Regions from separate parts of the Microbacterium sp. NPDC055502 genome, predicted to be linked through region 1. Evidence: predicted binding sites of a transcription regulator. Region 1 holds the regulator's gene; the other holds the start of a gene.
The links. The regulator HrcA, encoded in region 1, represses chaperone genes, less so after heat shock. The targets are predictions, from matches to a motif close to TTNGCACTCGNNNNNNNCGAGTGCNAA.
Positions count from the first base shown of each region.

Region 2: groL (chaperonin GroEL) is a predicted target of HrcA. The motif match lies at 1,728-1,754, and genes of this name have one in related genera.

Region 1 is NZ_JBSHKJ010000002.1:815,141-824,080, reverse strand. It holds gene ACWH95_RS15030 (ABC transporter ATP-binding protein) at 1-61, opposite strand, end outside; gene ACWH95_RS15025 (ABC transporter permease) at 58-996, opposite strand; gene ACWH95_RS15020 (ABC transporter permease) at 998-1,981, opposite strand; gene lepA (translation elongation factor 4) at 2,224-4,077, shown strand; gene ACWH95_RS15010 (DUF1990 family protein) at 4,151-4,804, shown strand; gene hemW (radical SAM family heme chaperone HemW) at 4,804-6,021, shown strand; gene hrcA (heat-inducible transcriptional repressor HrcA) at 6,126-7,157, shown strand; gene dnaJ (molecular chaperone DnaJ) at 7,190-8,305, shown strand; gene ACWH95_RS14990 (16S rRNA (uracil(1498)-N(3))-methyltransferase) at 8,308-8,940, shown strand, end outside.
Region 2 is NZ_JBSHKJ010000001.1:33,061-42,000, forward strand. It holds gene groL (chaperonin GroEL) at 72-1,691, opposite strand; gene ACWH95_RS00185 (LytR C-terminal domain-containing protein) at 1,815-2,393, opposite strand; gene ACWH95_RS00190 (DUF3263 domain-containing protein) at 2,463-2,720, opposite strand; gene ACWH95_RS00195 (DUF2332 domain-containing protein) at 2,730-3,722, opposite strand; gene msrB (peptide-methionine (R)-S-oxide reductase MsrB) at 3,795-4,199, shown strand; gene ACWH95_RS00205 (nitroreductase family protein) at 4,196-4,882, shown strand; gene ACWH95_RS00210 (DMT family transporter) at 4,883-5,794, opposite strand; gene ACWH95_RS00215 (ABC transporter ATP-binding protein) at 6,005-6,916, shown strand; gene ACWH95_RS00220 (ABC transporter permease) at 6,913-7,725, shown strand; gene ACWH95_RS00225 (sensor histidine kinase) at 7,735-8,940, shown strand, end outside.

The sequences.
Region 1 (8,940 bases):
CGCGGCCGGCCTCGGAGGCGAAGCTGACCTTGAGGTCGCGGACGGAGAGGACGTTGGTCATGCGCGGCCTCCTGCAGCCGAGGTCGGGTCGAGGGCGTCGCGCAGGCCGTCGGCGATCAACGCCATCGACACCGTGAGCAGGGTCAGCGCCGCCGCCGGGAAGTAGAACAGCCACGGGGCCGTGGTGAGCGAGCTCGAGCCGGCACCGATCAGCGCGCCGAGCGACACGTCGGGGATCTTGACGCCGAAGCCCAGGAACGACAGACCGGTCTCGGTCACGACGGCCGAGACGACGCCGAGGGTGAAGTTGATCACGAGGAGCGAGCCGATGTTCGGCAGCAGGTGGCGCAGCACGATCTTCATGCCGCCCACGCCCATGTAGCGGGCCGCGCTGACGTACTCGCGCTCGCGCAGCGACAGGGCCATGGTCCAGATGACGCGGGCGGGGAAGTACCACCCGATCACGAAGATCATGATGAGTGCGATCACGCGCCAGTCTCCGCCGGCCTTGTTCGAGATCATCGCGAGGATGAGGAAGCTCGGGATCACCATCATGAAGTGGATGATCAGGAGCGAGATGCGCTCGGTCCAGCCGCCGAAGTAGGCCGCGGCCGTGCCGACCAGGGCCGACACGATCGTGACGCCGATCGAGACCGTGAGCGCGATCATGAGAGAGCGCTGCAGGCCGACTGCCACCTGCGCGAACAGGTCGTTGCCGGCGTTGTTGGTGCCGAACCAGTGCTCCGTGGACGGCGGGGTGCTCAGGTTCAGGAAGTCGAGCTCCACGTGGTCGTAGCGCGCGATCAGCGGGCCGAAGATCGCGAACAGCACGAGCAGCGCGAAGATCACCAGGCCGATGAGCGCACCGCGGTTGCGGGAGAAGCGCCGCCAGTACAGGCTCCACTTCGACAGGCGCTTCGTCGCGACGCGGGTGGTCTCGGGGCCGGCGGCCGCGGGGTCCGGGTGGATGGTCGGGTCGAGCATGTCGGTGCTCATGTCAGCTCACTCTCACACGCGGGTCGAGGACCACGACGGCGATGTCGGCGAGGATCGCGCCGATCGCCGTGAGGACCGCGCCGAAGGCCGCGATCGCGACGGTTCCGTGGATGTCGTTCTTCGAGATGGTCTCGATGAAGTACTTGCCCATGCCGTTCCACGCGAAGATCGTCTCGGTCAGGACCGCACCGGTGAAGATGGCGGGGATCGTGAAGGCGACCTGCGTGGCGACGGGGATCAGCGAGGTGCGCAGCGCGTGCTTGCGGATGGCCTGCTGCTTGGTGAGGCCCTTGGCGCGAGCGGTGCGCACGTAGTCGGCGTTGATGTTGTCCAGCAGCAGCGAGCGCTGCAGGAAGTGGATGCTCGCGTAGCCCGTGAGCACCAGGGCTATGGTCGGCAGCGTCAGATGCTGCAGCACATCTATCAGGGTGGGGAAGAAGCCCTCGACCCCCTGACTGGCGTTCCCTGTCACATAGAAGATGCGCGTGCCGGTGGCGTTGTTGAGGCCGATCGCGAGCAGCACGATCGCGAAGGCCGCGACCACGATCGGGATGTTCAGCGTGATGATGCTGGTGGCCTGGCCGATGCGGTCGGCGAGCTTGTACTGGCGGGAGGCCGTGTACACGCCGAGCGCGATGCCGAGGATCGTGGTGATGATCGTCGCGCCGAGCACGAGCTCCGCGCTGACCCACATGCGGTACGCGACCTGCTCGTTGACGGAGCCGCCGGTCGGGCTCACCCCCCAGTCCCAGCGGAGGAGGATGCTCGTGAACCAGTTCCACCAGCGCTCGATGAGCGGCACGGTGTCGCTGAGGTTGCGCGGCACGAGGAGGTTGTTGATCTGCTCTTCACTGAGCGGAGGACGACGGCCCACGTAGTTGCTGCGCGGATCGAGGAACCCCCACGCGAGGAAGTAGGTGAGGTTCGTCGCGACCACGATCATGAGCAGCCAGCCGAGGGCGCGGCGTGCGAGGTACTTGATCAAGGGGGATTGTCTTTCTCTTCTCCAGACGCGCTCGGGATCCGCCGACGCAACGCTGAGCCGGGCGGATGAATCGGGCGCCATCCGCCGTTCTGCGCGACGCGACAGCCCTCACGGAGTCTGTGACGGAGTCGTATCGCTTACGGGATCCGGTGTCACGGATTGATCCCGGGCAACTTCGGGAGACTATCACCGATGTCCCCGAATGGGGATTCCCCTGCCCCTCACCGTAGAATCGACGGGACATGTCCCCACGCGCTCTCACCCCGCTTCAGCCTGCCGCGACGCCGGCTGCGCAGATCCGCAATTTCTGCATCATCGCCCACATCGATCACGGCAAGTCGACGCTCGCCGACCGCATGCTCCAGATCACCGGAGTGGTGTCGGACCGGGACATGCGGGCGCAGTACCTCGACCGCATGGACATCGAGCGCGAGCGCGGCATCACCATCAAGAGCCAGGCCGTGCGCATGCCCTGGGAGATCGACGGCGAGACGTTCGCGCTGAACATGATCGACACCCCCGGCCACGTGGACTTCACCTACGAGGTGTCGCGCTCCCTCGCCGCGTGCGAGGGGGCGATCCTCCTGGTCGACGCCGCACAGGGGATCGAGGCGCAGACGCTCGCCAACCTCTACCTGGCGCTCGAGAACGACCTGCACATCATCCCGGTCCTCAACAAGATCGACCTCCCGGCGGCCGACCCGGAGAAGTACGCGAAGGAGCTCGCCTCCCTCATCGGGGGCAAGCCGGAAGACGTGCTGCGCGTGTCGGGCAAGACCGGCGTCGGTGTGGAGGATCTGCTCGACCGCCTCGTGCGGGAGATCCCCGCGCCGGTCGGAGACGCCGAGGCTCCCGCCCGCGCCATGATCTTCGACTCCGTGTACGACGCGTACCGCGGCGTCGTCACCTACGTGCGCATGGTCGACGGCAGCCTCTCCCCGCGCGAGCGCATCCAGATGATGTCGACCGGCGCCAACCACGAGGCTCTCGAGGTCGGGGTGTCCAGCCCCGAGCCGACGCCCACGAAGGGCCTCGGCGTCGGCGAGGTGGGCTACCTCATCACCGGCGTGAAGGACGTGCGCCAGTCGAAGGTCGGCGACACCATCACGAACGCGCGCAAGCCCGCCGCTGAGGCGCTCCCCGGCTATACCGACCCGAAGCCGATGGTGTTCTCGGGCATCTACCCGATCGACGGCAGCGACTACGCGGAACTGCGCGAGGCCCTCGACAAGCTCAAGCTCTCCGACGCGTCGCTGCAGTACGAGCCGGAGACCTCGGTCGCGCTCGGCTTCGGCTTCCGCTGCGGCTTCCTCGGCCTGCTGCACCTGGAGATCGTGACGGAGCGGCTCGCGCGCGAGTTCGGCCTCGACCTCATCACCACGGCGCCGAGCGTGATCTACGAGGTCGTCACCAGCGACACCGGCGAGACGGTCACGGTCACGAACCCGAGCGAGTACCCCGATGGGCGCATCGGCTCGGTGTCGGAGCCGATGGTCAAGGCGGCGATCCTGCTGCCCAAGGACTACGTCGGCACCGTGATGGAGCTGTGCCAGTCGCGGCGCGGCACGCTGCTGGGCATGGAGTACTTCTCGGAGGAGCGCGTCGAGCTGCGCTACAACATGCCGCTCGGCGAGATCGTGTTCGACTTCTTCGACCAGCTCAAGTCCAAGACGCAGGGGTACGCCTCGCTCGACTACGAGCCCTCCGGTCAACAGGAAGCCGACCTGGTGAAGGTCGACATCCTCCTCCAGGGCGAGAAGGTCGACGCCTTCAGCTCGATCGTGCACCGCGACAAGGCCTACGCGTACGGCACGATGATGGCCGAGCGGCTGCGCAAGCTCATCCCTCGTCAGCAGTTCGAGGTGCCGATCCAGGCGGCGATCGGTGCGCGCATCATCGCCCGCGAGACCATCCGCGCGATCCGCAAGGACGTGCTCGCCAAGTGCTACGGCGGTGACATCACCCGCAAGCGCAAGCTCCTCGAGAAGCAGAAGGAGGGCAAGAAGCGCATGAAGATGGTCGGCCGCGTCGAGGTCCCCCAGGAGGCGTTCATCGCGGCGCTCTCCGGCGACGTCGAGGGCAAGGACAAGAAGTAACCCGGGCGATCCTGGGCGCTCCCGTGGTGCGGGGGGGGTGTTCGCCCAGGGAACCCGAAGTAGGCTGGATCTCATGCGGCGCGGGACTTTCCGAGACGACACGGTGGACTATGCGGCCGTGGGTGCGACCCACGCCCCCGACCTGATGCAGTACCCGCCGGAGCGCAGCATCCCGGCGGAGGAGTCCTGGCGGATCGGCAGCGGCGAGGAGCGGTTCCAGACGGCGGGCGAGGCCCTGCTGTCGTGGACGGCGCAGCGCGCAGCGGGACTCTCGGTGGAAGACGTGCGTCCCGCCCCGGGCCCCGCGTACGCCGGGGTCAGCTTCGACGCCGAGGGCAACCCGATCGCGCCGAGCAAGCGCGACGTCGAGCCGCGCTACGACGCGGAGGGCATGCCGTTCGTCGGCGCCGGGATGACGCTGCACCTGCGCGGTCGGGTGGGCGGCATGCGCGCCGACTCCGAGCTGCGCGTGATCTCGGTCACCGAGGAGACACGGCGCATCGGCTTCGTGCTCGGGACGATCGGGGGCTCGGTCGTCAGCGGCGAGGAGTCGTTCGACGTCGACTGGCGCGAGGACAACGACGAGGTGTGGTTCACGGTGCGCGCGTTCGACGCGCCCAACGCGCTCGTCTACCGCCTGATCCCGGCACTCATGAAGCGGCGCCGCCGCGAGCTGTTCGCGCGGTACCTGCGCGCGATCTCCCCGCTGTACGCGACCCCCGTCTGATGGCGGGACCGCTTCCCCTCGGCGATCCGGCTCCCGCCGACGGCCGCCTGCCCGACGACCTGCCGATCTCTGCCGACACCCCGTTCTCGGCGTACCTGCACGTGCCGTTCTGCCGCGTGCGCTGCGGCTACTGCGACTTCAACACCTATACGTCGAGCGAGCTGCGCGGCGCGAAGCAGGAGGACTATGCGTCGACCCTGATCGGCGAGATCGCCCTCGCTCGCGGCGTGCTGGAGGCCGCGGGGGCGCTGCGACCGATGGACACGGTGTTCTTCGGGGGCGGCACGCCGACGCTGCTGCCCCCGGGCGACCTCGCGCGCATGCTCGGCGCGGCGACCGCGGCGTTCGGGCTGGCGCCGGGTGCCGAGGTGACGGTGGAGGCGAACCCCGACACGGTGACGCCCGAGGTGGCGCGCACCCTCGCGGAGGCCGGCGTCACGCGGTTGTCGATCGGCATGCAGTCGGCGGTGCCGCACGTGCTCGCCGCTCTCGATCGCACGCATCAGCCGGAGAACGTGCGGACGGCGGTGGCCGCGGCCAAGGGTGCGGGACTGGACGTCAGCGTCGACCTCATCTACGGCGCGCCGGGGGAGTCGCTCGCCGACTGGGAGGCGTCGCTCGATGCGGCCCTCCAGCTCGAGTCGGACCACATCTCCGCGTACGCGTTGATCATCGAGGACGGCACGAAGCTGGCGCGGCAGATCCGTCGCGGCGAGGTGCCAGCCCCCGACGACGACCTGCAGGCGGACATGTACGAGCTGGCCGACGAGCGGCTGGCCGCGGCGGGCTTCGAGTGGTACGAGGTCAGCAACTGGGCGCGCACGCCGGAGCAGCGGTCGCGGCACAACCTGGCGTACTGGCGGGGGAGCGACTGGTGGGGCTTCGGTCCCGGCGCGCACAGCCACGTGGCGGGACTGCGCTGGTGGAACGTGAAGCATCCGGCCGCCTACGCGCAGCGGCTCGCGGCGTCCGCGTCTCCGGCGGCGGGACGGGAGCGCCCCGACGTGGAGGCCCAGACGCTCGAGCGCATCCTGCTGCTCAGCCGCATCCGCGAGGGCATCGCGGTGGACGACCTGCCCGCGGCGAACCGCCCCCGCGTGGCCGGGCTCATCGCGGACGGCCTGATCGACGCGGCGGCGGCGATCCGCGGGCGCGTGCAGCTCACCCTGCGCGGACGCCTCCTCGCCGACGCGGTGGTGCGCGAGCTCACCGACTGAGTGATCGGCGCGCGGGTTCGGAGAACTCCCGGTCGTACGCGGTAGGATTGGCACTCAGGGTGTCAGAGTGCCAGCGTCCGGTCGTCAGCGGGAAGGGGTGGGCCATGGTCACAGAGCGAGGACTCCAGGTTCTCCGCGCGATCGTGCAGGACTACGTCGAGACGCACGAGCCGGTGGGCAGCCGATCGATCGTCGACCGTCACTCGTTCGGGGTGTCCGCGGCGACGATCCGCAACGACATGGCGCAGCTCGAAGACGAGGAGCTCATCACCGCCCCCCACACGTCGTCCGGTCGCGTGCCCACCGACAAGGGCTACCGCGTGTTCGTCAACCACCTCGCCCAGCTCCGTCCCCTCTCCTCGGCGCAGCGCTCGGCGATCGAGTCGTTCCTCGCCGACCCCGCCGACCTCGACGACCTCATGGCGCGCACGGTGCGGGTACTGACGCAGCTCACGGGCCAGGTCGCGCTGGCGCAGTATCCGTCGTTCGCCCGCGCGCGGGTCACGCACGTGGAGCTCGTCGCGCTGGCCCCCAACCGTCTCCTGACCGTGCTGGTGACCGATGCCGGCGGCGTCTCGCAGCGGATGACCGTGCTGCCGGATGCGATCGACGAGGCCGATCTCGGTGTGCTCCGCGCCCGGCTCTCCGCGCTCATCACGGGACAGGCGATCGCGGAGGCGTCCGAGCGGCTGCAGACCCTGCTGGCCGCGGAGGAGACGCCGCGCGACCGCGTGCTGCGCACTCTCGCCGGCGTCCTCGTCGACGAGCTGGGCGGGTTCCGTCAGGAGCGACTGGTGATGGCGGGCGCGGCGACCCTCGCCCGCCGCGAGCACGACTTCCGCGGCAGCATCCACCCGCTCCTCGAGGCGATCGAGGAGCAGGTGACGCTGCTGCGGCTGATGAGCGAGATGGTGGCCGACGAGCACGGCCTGGCGGCCAGCATCGGCACCGAGAACGCGCCGTTCGGTCTCGGCGAGGCGTCGATCGTCGCGAGCGACTACGCGGCACCGACCGGAACGGCGCGCGTCGGCGTGATGGGGCCGACGCGCATGGACTATCCGAGCAACCTGGCGGCGGCGCGGGCGGTGGCCCGCTACCTGTCGCGGATGCTCGACGACGACGAGGCCGGCCGCTGACGCGGCCCCACGGAACACGCAGAAGGGCGATTGTGGCGGACCACTATGAGGTTCTCGGGGTGTCCCGGGACGCTTCCACGGATGAGATCAAGAAGGCGTACCGCCGACTGGCGCGGCAGCTCCACCCGGACGTGAATCCGGGCGAGGACGCGGCCGAGCGGTTCAAGCTCGTCACCCACGCCTACGACGTGCTCAGCGACGAGGAGTCGCGACGCCGCTACGACATGGGCGGCGGGGACGGCGCCGCGGGCAACTTCGGCGGCTTCGGCGGGTTCGGCGACATCTTCGAGACGTTCTTCGGCGCCGCGCAGGGCGGTGGCCGCGGAGCCCGACCCCGGTCGCGGCGCGAGCGCGGTCAAGACGCCCTGGTGCGCGTGACGCTCGAGCTGGGCGACGTCGTGTTCGGCGCGCACCGCGACATCGAGGTCGACACCGCGGTGCTGTGCGAGACGTGTCAGGGCTCGTGCTGCCAGGAGGGCACGTCGCCCGTCACGTGCGACATCTGCGGCGGCACCGGCCACGTGCAGCGTCAGGTGCGCAGCCTGCTCGGCAACGTCGTCACCTCGCAGCCGTGCGGCACGTGCGAGGGCTACGGCACCACCATCCCGTATCCGTGCGGCACGTGCGGCGGACAGGGGCGCGTGCGGTCGCGGCGCACCGTGTCGCTCGACATCCCCGCCGGCGTGGAGACCGGACTGCGGCTGCAGCTGCCCGGCTCCGGTGAGGTCGGTCGCGCCGGTGGCCCCAACGGCGACCTGTACGTGGAGGTCACGGTCACCCCGCACCCCGCGTTCAGCCGGGAGGGCGACGACCTCCTCGCGACGCTCGAGGTGTCGATGACCGATGCGATCCTCGGCACCGACACGTCGATCGAGGGCCTGGACGGCGAGGTCGACCTGGAGATCCGCCCCGGTGTGCAGTCCGGCGACGTGCTGACGATCAAGGGCCGCGGCATCACGCCGCTGCGCGGCACCCAGCGCGGCGACCTGCGCGTGGGCGTGCAGGTCGTGACACCCACGAAGCTCGACGCGTCGCAGCGCAAGCTCATCGAGGACTTCGCGAAGAAGGCGAAGGCTCCGACCCCGCAGCTCGCCCAGTTCCAGCAGGGGCTGTTCTCGAAGCTGCGCGACCGGTTCCGCGGACACTGATCGTGGCGCTCCACTTCCTTGTCGAGACGGCGGGAGGCGCGGCCGTCGGCGACGTGGTCACGCTGACCGGCGCCGAGGCGAAGCACGCCGCCGTGGTGCGTCGGCTGCGCGTCGGCGAGGCCGTGACGGTGGGGGACGGCCGTGGCGTGTGGCTGACCGGCGTCGCGGAGGAGGTCTCGCCGTCGCGCGTCGAGGTGCGCGTGCAGGAGCGCGCGGAGACGCCGTCGCCGTCGCCGAGGGTCGTGCTGGTGCAGGCGCTCGCGAAGGGCGACCGTGACGAGCTCGCGGTGCAGGCGGCGTGCGAGCTCGGCGTGGACGAGATCGTGCCGTGGCAGGCGGGTCGCAGCATCTCGCGCTGGGAGGGGCCCAAGGCCGCGAAGGGTCGCGAGCGCTGGGCGACGATCGTGCGCGAGGCGGCCAAGCAGGCCCATCGCGCATGGGTGCCGGAGGTCGCGCCGGTCGAGTCGACCGCGCAGCTGGCGGCGCGCGCGGCGCTGCAGCGGGTGCTGCTGCTCGACCCGACCGCGCCAGGGCGGCTGTCCGACCTGGAGCCCGACGGCCGCGACCTCGTGCTGGTGGTGGGGCCCGAGGGCGGCATCTCCGCCGAGGAGCTGGAGCGGCTCACGGCGGCGGGC
Region 2 (8,940 bases), on a different contig from region 1:
TCGGCTTCACTTCCGGTGAACACCAGAAAGCCCCCGGCCGGAGCCGGGGGCTTTCTGTGGATGCAGCGGGATCAGAAGTCCATGCCACCCGAGGGGTCACCCACGGGAGCGGCAGCCTTCTCCGGCTTGTCGGCGACGACGGCCTCCGTCGTCAGGAACAGGCCGGCGATCGACGCGGCGTTCTGCAGCGCGGAGCGCGTGACCTTCGCCGGGTCGATGATGCCCTGTGCGAACATGTCGCCGTACTCGCCGCTGGCGGCGTTGAGGCCCTGGCCCGCGGGGAGCTCGGAGACCTTGTTGGCGACGACACCCGGCTCGAGACCGGCGTTGAGGGCGATCTGCTTGAGCGGAGCCTCGATCGCCACGCGGACGATGTTCGCACCGGTCGCCTCGTCACCCTCGAGGGACAGGGCGTCGAGCGCCTTGGTGCCGGACTGGATGAGCGCGACGCCACCACCGGGGACGATGCCCTCCTCGACGGCCGCCTTCGCGTTGCGCACGGCGTCCTCGATGCGGTGCTTGCGCTCCTTGAGCTCGACCTCGGTTGCAGCGCCCGCCTTGATGACGGCCACGCCACCGGCGAGCTTCGCCAGGCGCTCCTGCAGCTTCTCGCGGTCGTAGTCGCTGTCGGTGTTCTCGATCTCGCGACGGATCTGCGTGACGCGACCCTCGATCTGGTCGGCCTCGCCGGCACCCTCGACGATCGTGGTCTCGTCCTTGGTGACGATGACCTTGCGGGCACGACCCAGCAGGTCGAGCGTCGCGTTCTCGAGCTTCAGGCCCACCTCTTCGGTGATGACCTGGCCGCCGGTGAGGATCGCGATGTCCTGCAGCTGCGCCTTGCGACGGTCGCCGAAGCCGGGAGCCTTGACGGCGACCGACTTGAAGATGCCCTTGAGCTTGTTCAGCACGAGCGTCGCCAGAGCCTCGCCCTCGACGTCCTCGGCGATGATGACGAGCTCCTTGCCGTCCTGGATCACCTTGTCGACGATGGGCAGGAGGTCCTTGATGTTCGAGACCTTCTGGTTGGCGATGAGGATGTACGGGTCCTCGAACACGGCCTCCTGGCGCTCCGGGTCCGTGACGAAGTACGGGTTCAGGTAGCCCTTGTCGAAGCGCATGCCCTCGGTGAGCTCGAGCTCGGTGCCGAAGGTCTGCGACTCCTCGACGGTGACCACACCCTCCTTGCCGACCTTGTCGATCGCCTCGGCGATCAGCTCACCGATGGCCGGGTCTGCCGCCGAGATGGACGCGGTCGCGGCGATCTGCTCCTTGGAGTCGATCTCCTTCGCGCTGCTCAGCAGCTCCTCGGTGATGGCGGCGACGGCCTTCTCGATGCCGCGCTTGAGGGAGATGGGGTCGGCGCCGGCCGCGACGTTGCGCAGACCCTCGCGGACCAGGGCCTGGGCGAGCACCGTGGCGGTCGTCGTGCCGTCACCGGCGACGTCGTCGGTCTTCTTGGCGACCTCCTTGACGAGCTCCGCGCCGATCTTCTCGTACGGGTCGTCCAGCTCGATCTCCTTGGCGATGGAGACACCGTCGTTCGTGATCGTGGGGGCGCCCCACTTCTTCTCGAGCACGACGTTGCGACCACGCGGGCCGAGGGTCACCTTGACCGCGTCGGCGAGGATGTTGAGGCCACGCTCGAGGCCGCGGCGGGCCTCCTCATCGAAGGCGATGATCTTTGCCATGAGTTTTGTCGTCCCTCCTGGACGTAGACGGTGGGTTTAGCACTCAGAGTGAGAGAGTGCTAACGCCATTCTGGCACTCGACACCATCGAGTGCAAGCCGCGTCGCCCGCCTGTGGAGGGGCGTCAGGGAGCGGGAGTCTCCTCGGACTGCTCCGGCGCCGACGCTGAGCGATCGAGGCCGATCACGACGGTGAGCTGCTTGCCGCCCGTCTCGTTCAGATCGGCGTAGAAGTCGTCCTGCTTCACCGCAGCGCCGCCGATCACCCCGGCGAGACCCACGGCCGCCTGCTCGTCCGCGTCGTCGACGTAGTAGATGGTCGTCGTGGCGAAGTCGTCGCTCGCGCTGTCCGTGGCGAACACGATCCCCGCCGGCCAGCCGGCATTGATGAGAGTGTCACGCATCTGGTCGTCGAGGCCGGAATCAGGGGTCGCGTTGAGGATCATGACCGAGTAGCTCGGGTCGACCACACCCGTCTCCTCCGGTGTCGGCACCGCGCTGGGGCCCGCCTCGGGGAACAGCTCGATGCGCCCCATGACGACCAGCGAACCGAAGATCCCGGCGATGATCAGGACGAGCGCAGCCACGAAGGACCACAGCAGGACCACCCAGCCGTTCATGCCCGGAGCCTCCGCGCGGTGGGCCCCGACGCGTCCGGAGGCGCGGGGAACGTCATCGAATCGGTCACGGGAGGGCTTGGACACCCCTCGATGCTAGCGGCACGATGCTGGCAATCCGCGACGGAGGCCAGCGAGCGGAGCGAAGCGGGTCCGTCAGCCGACGAAGCCGGGCATGCGCGCCGCCCGTCGGGTGCCCCGGGTGTCGCGGAGCCGTCGCAGCCGCCGCACCAGGACCGGGTCGAACGCCAGGGCCGCCTCCGAGTCGATGAGTCGTCCGAGCAGCTGGTAGTAGCGCGCCGCGCTCATGCCGAGGGTGCTGCGGATGACCTCTTCCTTCATGCCGCCATGCCGCGGCCAGGCGGCTTCGAGGGCGAGGATCGCGCGGTCGCGTTCCGTGAGGTCTCCGAGCATGGCTCCAGGTTAGGACGCGGTGACGTCATCGCCCGCGCGCCACTCCCACCATAGCCCGAGCGGGTCGGCCGCCGCCCGCACCCTGCCGTCGAGCGCGACCACGAAGCCGGACCATGTCGTCGCGTCCACGGACGGCCGCCACACGTCGAGCAGTCCGGGTGGGTCGATCGTGATCCATCGCGCCGGCAGCCCCTGGATCTGCGCGACGAGAGCCTCGCGCGCACGGCGGGGGATGTGGACGAGCACCCCGGGCGTCGTGACGACGGGGGTGGCACCCACAGGCATCATCGCCAGGAGCTCCTCGAGCCTCTCGGCCGCGTCGCCGGCGAGCAGCAGCGGTGGATCGGCTGCGACGATGTCGAGCGCGGCCTCGATGCGGCGCTCGCGCCCGGACTCCCCCGGCCACACGAGCCCGCGCAGCCACCGCCGGTCTCCGTCGTCCGCGGCATCGAGCGGTGCGAGATCGATGCCGCCCCGCCACACGACCTCGGGCAGGCGAACACTCGGCATCGTCCCCGTCACCCGACTCTGCAGCACGACCGGGGAGGGACCGTCGTGCGGGTCGACGGCGAGCCGTTCGGAGCCCTCGGCCGTCACGTAGCGATACGAGTACCGGTCTGGGTACAGGCAGAGACCGGCCGATGCGCCGAGCTCGAGAAGCGCGATCGGCCCCTCGATCTCGGAGAGGACCGGGAGCAGCGCCGCCAGCCGCAGCGGCTCGTTCGTCTGCAGGGACCGCGCCGCGCACTCGGCCACGAGCACGTCGGCGTGCGCCAGGACGAAGGCGCGCCACGCCGCGTAGTCCTCGAGCGGGGCGCCCAGCAGCCGGGACACCGCGAACACCAGCGGTGGCTGGCGGTGCGTCTCCGGGATGCGACGCAGCACATCGCGCAGCTGCTCGTCATCGCTGACGCCGGCCGCCCACTCCCCGTACAGGGCGCTGCGCCCGGGGGCCTCGTCGCGCGCGAAGCGGGCATAGCGCTCCCGGATCGGGTCGGTCATGCGTCCATTCTGACGCGCAGCGCCGAGACACCGCCGCAGCGTGGAGAATGGAGAGGACCCGAGGAGGACGCAATGTCGTACAGCGTGGACAAGACCGAAGACGAGTGGCGCAAGGAGCTCGGCGAAGAGCAGTACGCGGTGCTGCGCCAGGCCGCGACCGAGCGCGCCTGGACCGGAGAACTGCTCGACGAGGAGCGCGCCGGCCTGTACACGTGCGGAGCGTGCGGCGCCGAGCTGTTCAAGAGCGGCACCAAGTTCGACTCCGGGTGCGGGTGGCCCAGCTTCTACGAGTCGATCCGGCCCGACGCCGTGGAGCTCCTGGAGGACGACAGCCTGGGCATGGTGCGCACCGAGGTCCGCTGCGCGACGTGCGGCTCGCACCTCGGGCACGTGTTCCCCGACGGCTTCGGCACTCCCACGGGCGACCGCTACTGCATGAACTCGATCGCGCTGAACTTCACGCCAGACGAGTCGTGAGCGCGCTCGACGCCGTCCGCGCACGACAGTCCTGGTCGAAGGTCGGAGACACCGCGCCCGGGCGGGAAGAACTGCTGGCCCTGGTGGCCGCGGCCGGACGCGTCGCCGATCACTCCTCGCTGCGACCGTGGCGGCTGATCGAGCTGCGCGGCGCCGATCGAGAGGCCCTCGGAGCAGCGATCGCCCAGGCGCAGGGCGACGACTCCCCCTCGACGAAGCCGCTGCGCGCCCCCCTGCTGATCGCGGTGGTGGCCAGCTACCAGCCGAGCGAGAAGGTGCCGCGGTGGGAGCAGGAGGCCGTCGCCTCCGGCGTCGCCCACGTGCTCAGCCTCCTGCTGGACGAAGCAGGGTGGGGTGTGATCTGGCGCACCGGACATTACACGCGGTCGCAGCCGGTCGCGGCGATGCACGGCCTCGCCGACGACGAGGAGCTGCTGGGCTGGCTGTACGTCGGCGACAAACCGCCGGGGAAGTCGCCGGGCCGACGCAAGGCCGTCGACGCGCGCAGACTGCTGACGCGTCTTCCCTCGACCCAACCGGCCGTCGCCGCCGCCGAGCCCGCCGAGCTCGCCGAGAACGAGAAGAAGGCCGAGGCGAACGCGGAGAAGAAGTCCGCCAAGAAGGCGAAGAAGAAGGCCGCCAAGAAGGCGAAGAAGAAGGCCGCGAAGGAGAACCCCGCGTAGTCACCGGCCACGACGCCGCGGCACTGCCACGACGACCGACGCCACCGCGACGACGACCATCGCGATCACCTGCCACAGCGCCGGTCCCGCCTCCGCAGGCCACAGCACGTCGATCACCACCGAGGTCACCAGCTGGCCCAGCACCGAGCCGAGCCCCATCAGCAGCACTCCCGTGTGAGCCACGATGAACGCGCCGAGCAGGATGTACGCGGCACCGAGGAACCCGCCGAGGTAGAGCCACGGCTCGGCCGGGAGGGGGTCCGGCGCTCCGCGCAGCGCGACGCTCAGGGCCGCGGCGACCGCGAGCACGACCGTCCCGGCGATGAAGCTCATGAGCGTGGCGGCGATGGGCGACTGCACGCGCTGCGCCAAACGCCCGTTGGTCGCGGCCTGCCAGGCGATGCCCACTCCCGCGAGGAACGGCAGCACCAGCATCCACAGCGGAGCGGACGCCAGGACGTCGCCCGACAGGGAGATCGCGACCGCGGCGAGCGCCAGCGCCCCACCGAGCAGGCGACCGGGGGTCACCGCGACGACGCCCGCGGGCCCGAAGCCGATCCGGTCCAGCACCAGGCCGTGGAGCGTCTGCCCCGCCACCACGCCGACCGTGAACAGCGAGACGCCGAGGACGCCCGCTGTGAGCCCCTGCGTCGAGACCGTGAGGGCCCCGCACGCGCCGCCGAGGAGCATCCAGAACGGGACGGAGCGCCCGCGGACCCCCCGCCATAGCCGTACGGCACCGCGACGGGCGAACGGCAGGAGCGCGATCACGACCGCGAGCGCCACGAGCCCGACCGAGAAGGAGAGGAAGCCCGCGACGATGCCGTTGTCGACCCGTACGCCCAGCACCCCGTTGATCCGCGCCTGGATGGCGGTCATGACGCCGATGGCGACGGCTCCGCCGAGGGCCAGGGGCGCGGGGAGTCGACGGGCGTCTGTCACCCGTCGACCCTATCCGAGCCCCGGAACCCGACGGCCCACGGTGCTCACGGCGCAGCATGGTGGCCCCGGACAGCGCCCCCGCGCAAGCGGTCACTCATCCTTCCGGGGGAGGATCCGGAGCGCGCGGAAAGGTACCGCGGGCGGACGCGCGCGGCGGGCGCCGTCCGTAGCGTGGACGACATGATCACAGCAGAAGGCCTCACCAAGAGGTTCGGAGACAAGACGGCCGTCGATGACGTGTCGTTCACCGTCCAGCCGGGCACGGTCACCGGGTTCCTCGGCCCGAACGGTGCCGGGAAGTCGACGACCATGCGCCTGATCGTCGGACTCGACCGGCCCACCTCGGGTCGCGCTGCCGTCGGCGGGCGCGAATACCGCAAGCTCCGCGCCCCGCTCACCGAGGTCGGGGTGCTCCTCGACGCGAAGGCCGTGCACACCGGGCGCACCGCCAGGAATCATCTGCGGGCGATGGCCGCGACCCACGGCATCCCCGACTCGCGGGTCGACGAGGTGATCGACCTCGCCGGCATCGGCTCCGTCGCCCGCAAGCGCGCCGGGAAGTTCTCCCTGGGCATGGGCCAGCGCCTCGGGATCGCCTCGGCTCTACTGGGTGACCCGCACACGTTGATCCTCGACGAGCCGGTCAACGGTCTCGACCCCGAGGGTGTGCGCTGGGTGCGGCAGTTCGTGCGCCACGCCGCCTCGGAGGGGCGGACCGTGCTGCTGTCGAGCCACCTGATGAGCGAGATGGCGCAGACCGCCGACCACGTGATCGTGATGGGACGCGGGCGTGTCCTCGCCGATGCTCCCCTCGCGGACCTCGTGCGTTCGTGGACCAGGAACACCGTTCGGGTGCGCACGCCGCGTCCCGCGGAGCTCGCCGCGGCCGTGGGGGCGCCGGACGTCGAGATCGTCAGCTCCGCGCCGGATCTGCTCGACATCGTCGGTCTCCCGGCCGCACGCATCGGCGACCTGGCTGCCGAACGCGGTATCCCCCTGCACGAACTCACGCCCACCACCGGCTCTCTCGAGGACGCCTACCTCGCTCTCACCGGCGACGCCGTCGAGTACCGCACGAAGGAGCTCTCATGACCACGCAGGCCCCCGTCGCCACGACACCGCGCGTCGACACCGGTCGCCGGCTCACCTTCTTCCGGGCCGTCCGCAGCGAGACCATCAAGCTCACCACGCTGCGCTCCACGTGGTGGTCCATCGCGATCGCCGCCGTCCTCACGATCGGCATCGCCATGCTGATCGCCCAGGCGGTGGACGTTCCGGGGTTCGAACCCATCCAGGCCGTGGTCATGCCGATCCAGTTCACGATGCTGTTGGCGGGCATCATCGGCGCGATCGCGGTGACCGGCGAGTACTCGACCGGCATGATCCGCTCGACGCTCACGGCCGTTCCGGTGCGCGGGGCCGTCCTGCTCGCGAAGTCGCTCGTGCTGGCGCTGTTCCTGTTCGTGTCCTCGCTCGTGATCTTCGGTGTCGCGGCCGTGGCGGTCGGGATGATCGTCGGTTCCCGCGATCAGAGCATCGACTGGTCCGACCCGTCGGCGTCGTTCCTGCCGATCCTGGTCGCATCCCTGTCGATGTCGGTGTTCGCCCTGATCGGCGTCGCGTTCGGGTTCATCCTGCGCTCGGGCGCCGGCGCGATCGCCGCGACGGTCGGCCTGCTGTTCGTGCTGCCGATCGTCGGGAACTTCTTCTCGATGGCCGGTGAGGCGTGGGCGTGGGTGGTGGATGCCGCGACCTATCTTCCGGTGGCGGCCGCGCAGAGCGCGATCCTCCCGGGTGAGGGAGCGGCGATCGAGGCCCCCGTCGCCTTTCTGACGCTCGCTTGCTGGGTGGTCGGAGCGCTGCTTGCCGCATGGGCGGTCCTGCGCACGCGCGACGCGTAGAGTCGGCCCGTGAGGAGAACGCGCAGCCGCAGCGACTCGATCCGTGAGGACGAGGAGCTGCGGCTTCCGCGTCCGCCCGGGGTGTTCCGACGCTTCTGGGCGCGGCACCCCGTGGTCGCCGACGTCCTCCTCACGGCGCTCTGCGTCCTGCTCACGCTGACACCGGCCGCGCGTCTGGACGCTCTGCCGGAGCCGTGGGCCGTCGTCCGTGCGATCGTCTGGCCCCTGGCCGTCCTCGCCGCCTGTGCCACGCTGCTGTGGCGGCGGCGGCTCCCGCTGCTCCCGGCGGTCGCGGCGTATGCACTCGACGTGTTCTTTCTGCTCGCGGGTTCTCCGGGCAGCAGCCCGCTGCTCCTGATCGCGGGCTTCTCCCTCGCCGTCCACGGGTCGTCGCGCGCGGCCTGGGCGGCCTTCGGCTGGGGTGTCGCCGCGGTGTCGGCGGTCGCCGGCGCGCTGCTGCTGACCGGTGGCGTCACCCTCCAGTCGGGCCTCAACACGGTCCTGAGCACCGTGGTCCTCGGTCTCATCGGCACTCTGATCGGCGTGAACGTCGGCAATCGCCAGCGATACATCAACGCGGTGATCGACCGATCGCGGCAACTCCTGGTCGAACGCAATCAACAGGCCCAGCTGGCGGCGGCCGCGGAGCGCGCGCGGATCGCCCGCGAGATGCACGACATCGTGTCGCACTCGCTGACGGTGATCGTCGCCCTGTCGGAGGGTGCGGCCGCGACCCCCGATCACACGCAGGCCCGCGCGGCAGCCTCGACCGCTGCCGAGACGGCCAGGAGCGCGCTGACGGAGATGCGATCGATGCTGGGCGTACTGCGCGACGACGACTCGCCGCTCCCCCTCGCGCCGGTCGAGCCCGCCCAGCCGCGGGAGGCGGTCGAAGCCGCCCAGCGCGCGGGGTACCCGGTGACGCTCACGGTGACGGGCACCGCCGACGTCCCGCCGTCCGTCGCCCACGCACTGGGCCGGATCGTGCAGGAGGGGGTGACGAACGCCATGCGCCACGCTCCTGCCGTCTCGATGATCGGTGTCTCGATCGGCTATTCCGACGACGAGGTCCGCGTCGAGGTGGTCAACGACGGCGTCTCCGGCACCGACGTCGGCGCGGGCGGCTTCGGCCTCCGCGGACTCACCGAACGCGCGGCGCATGTCCACGGCCGGCTGCACTCCGGACCGGACGGTCCCGGCCGATGGCGCCTGCAC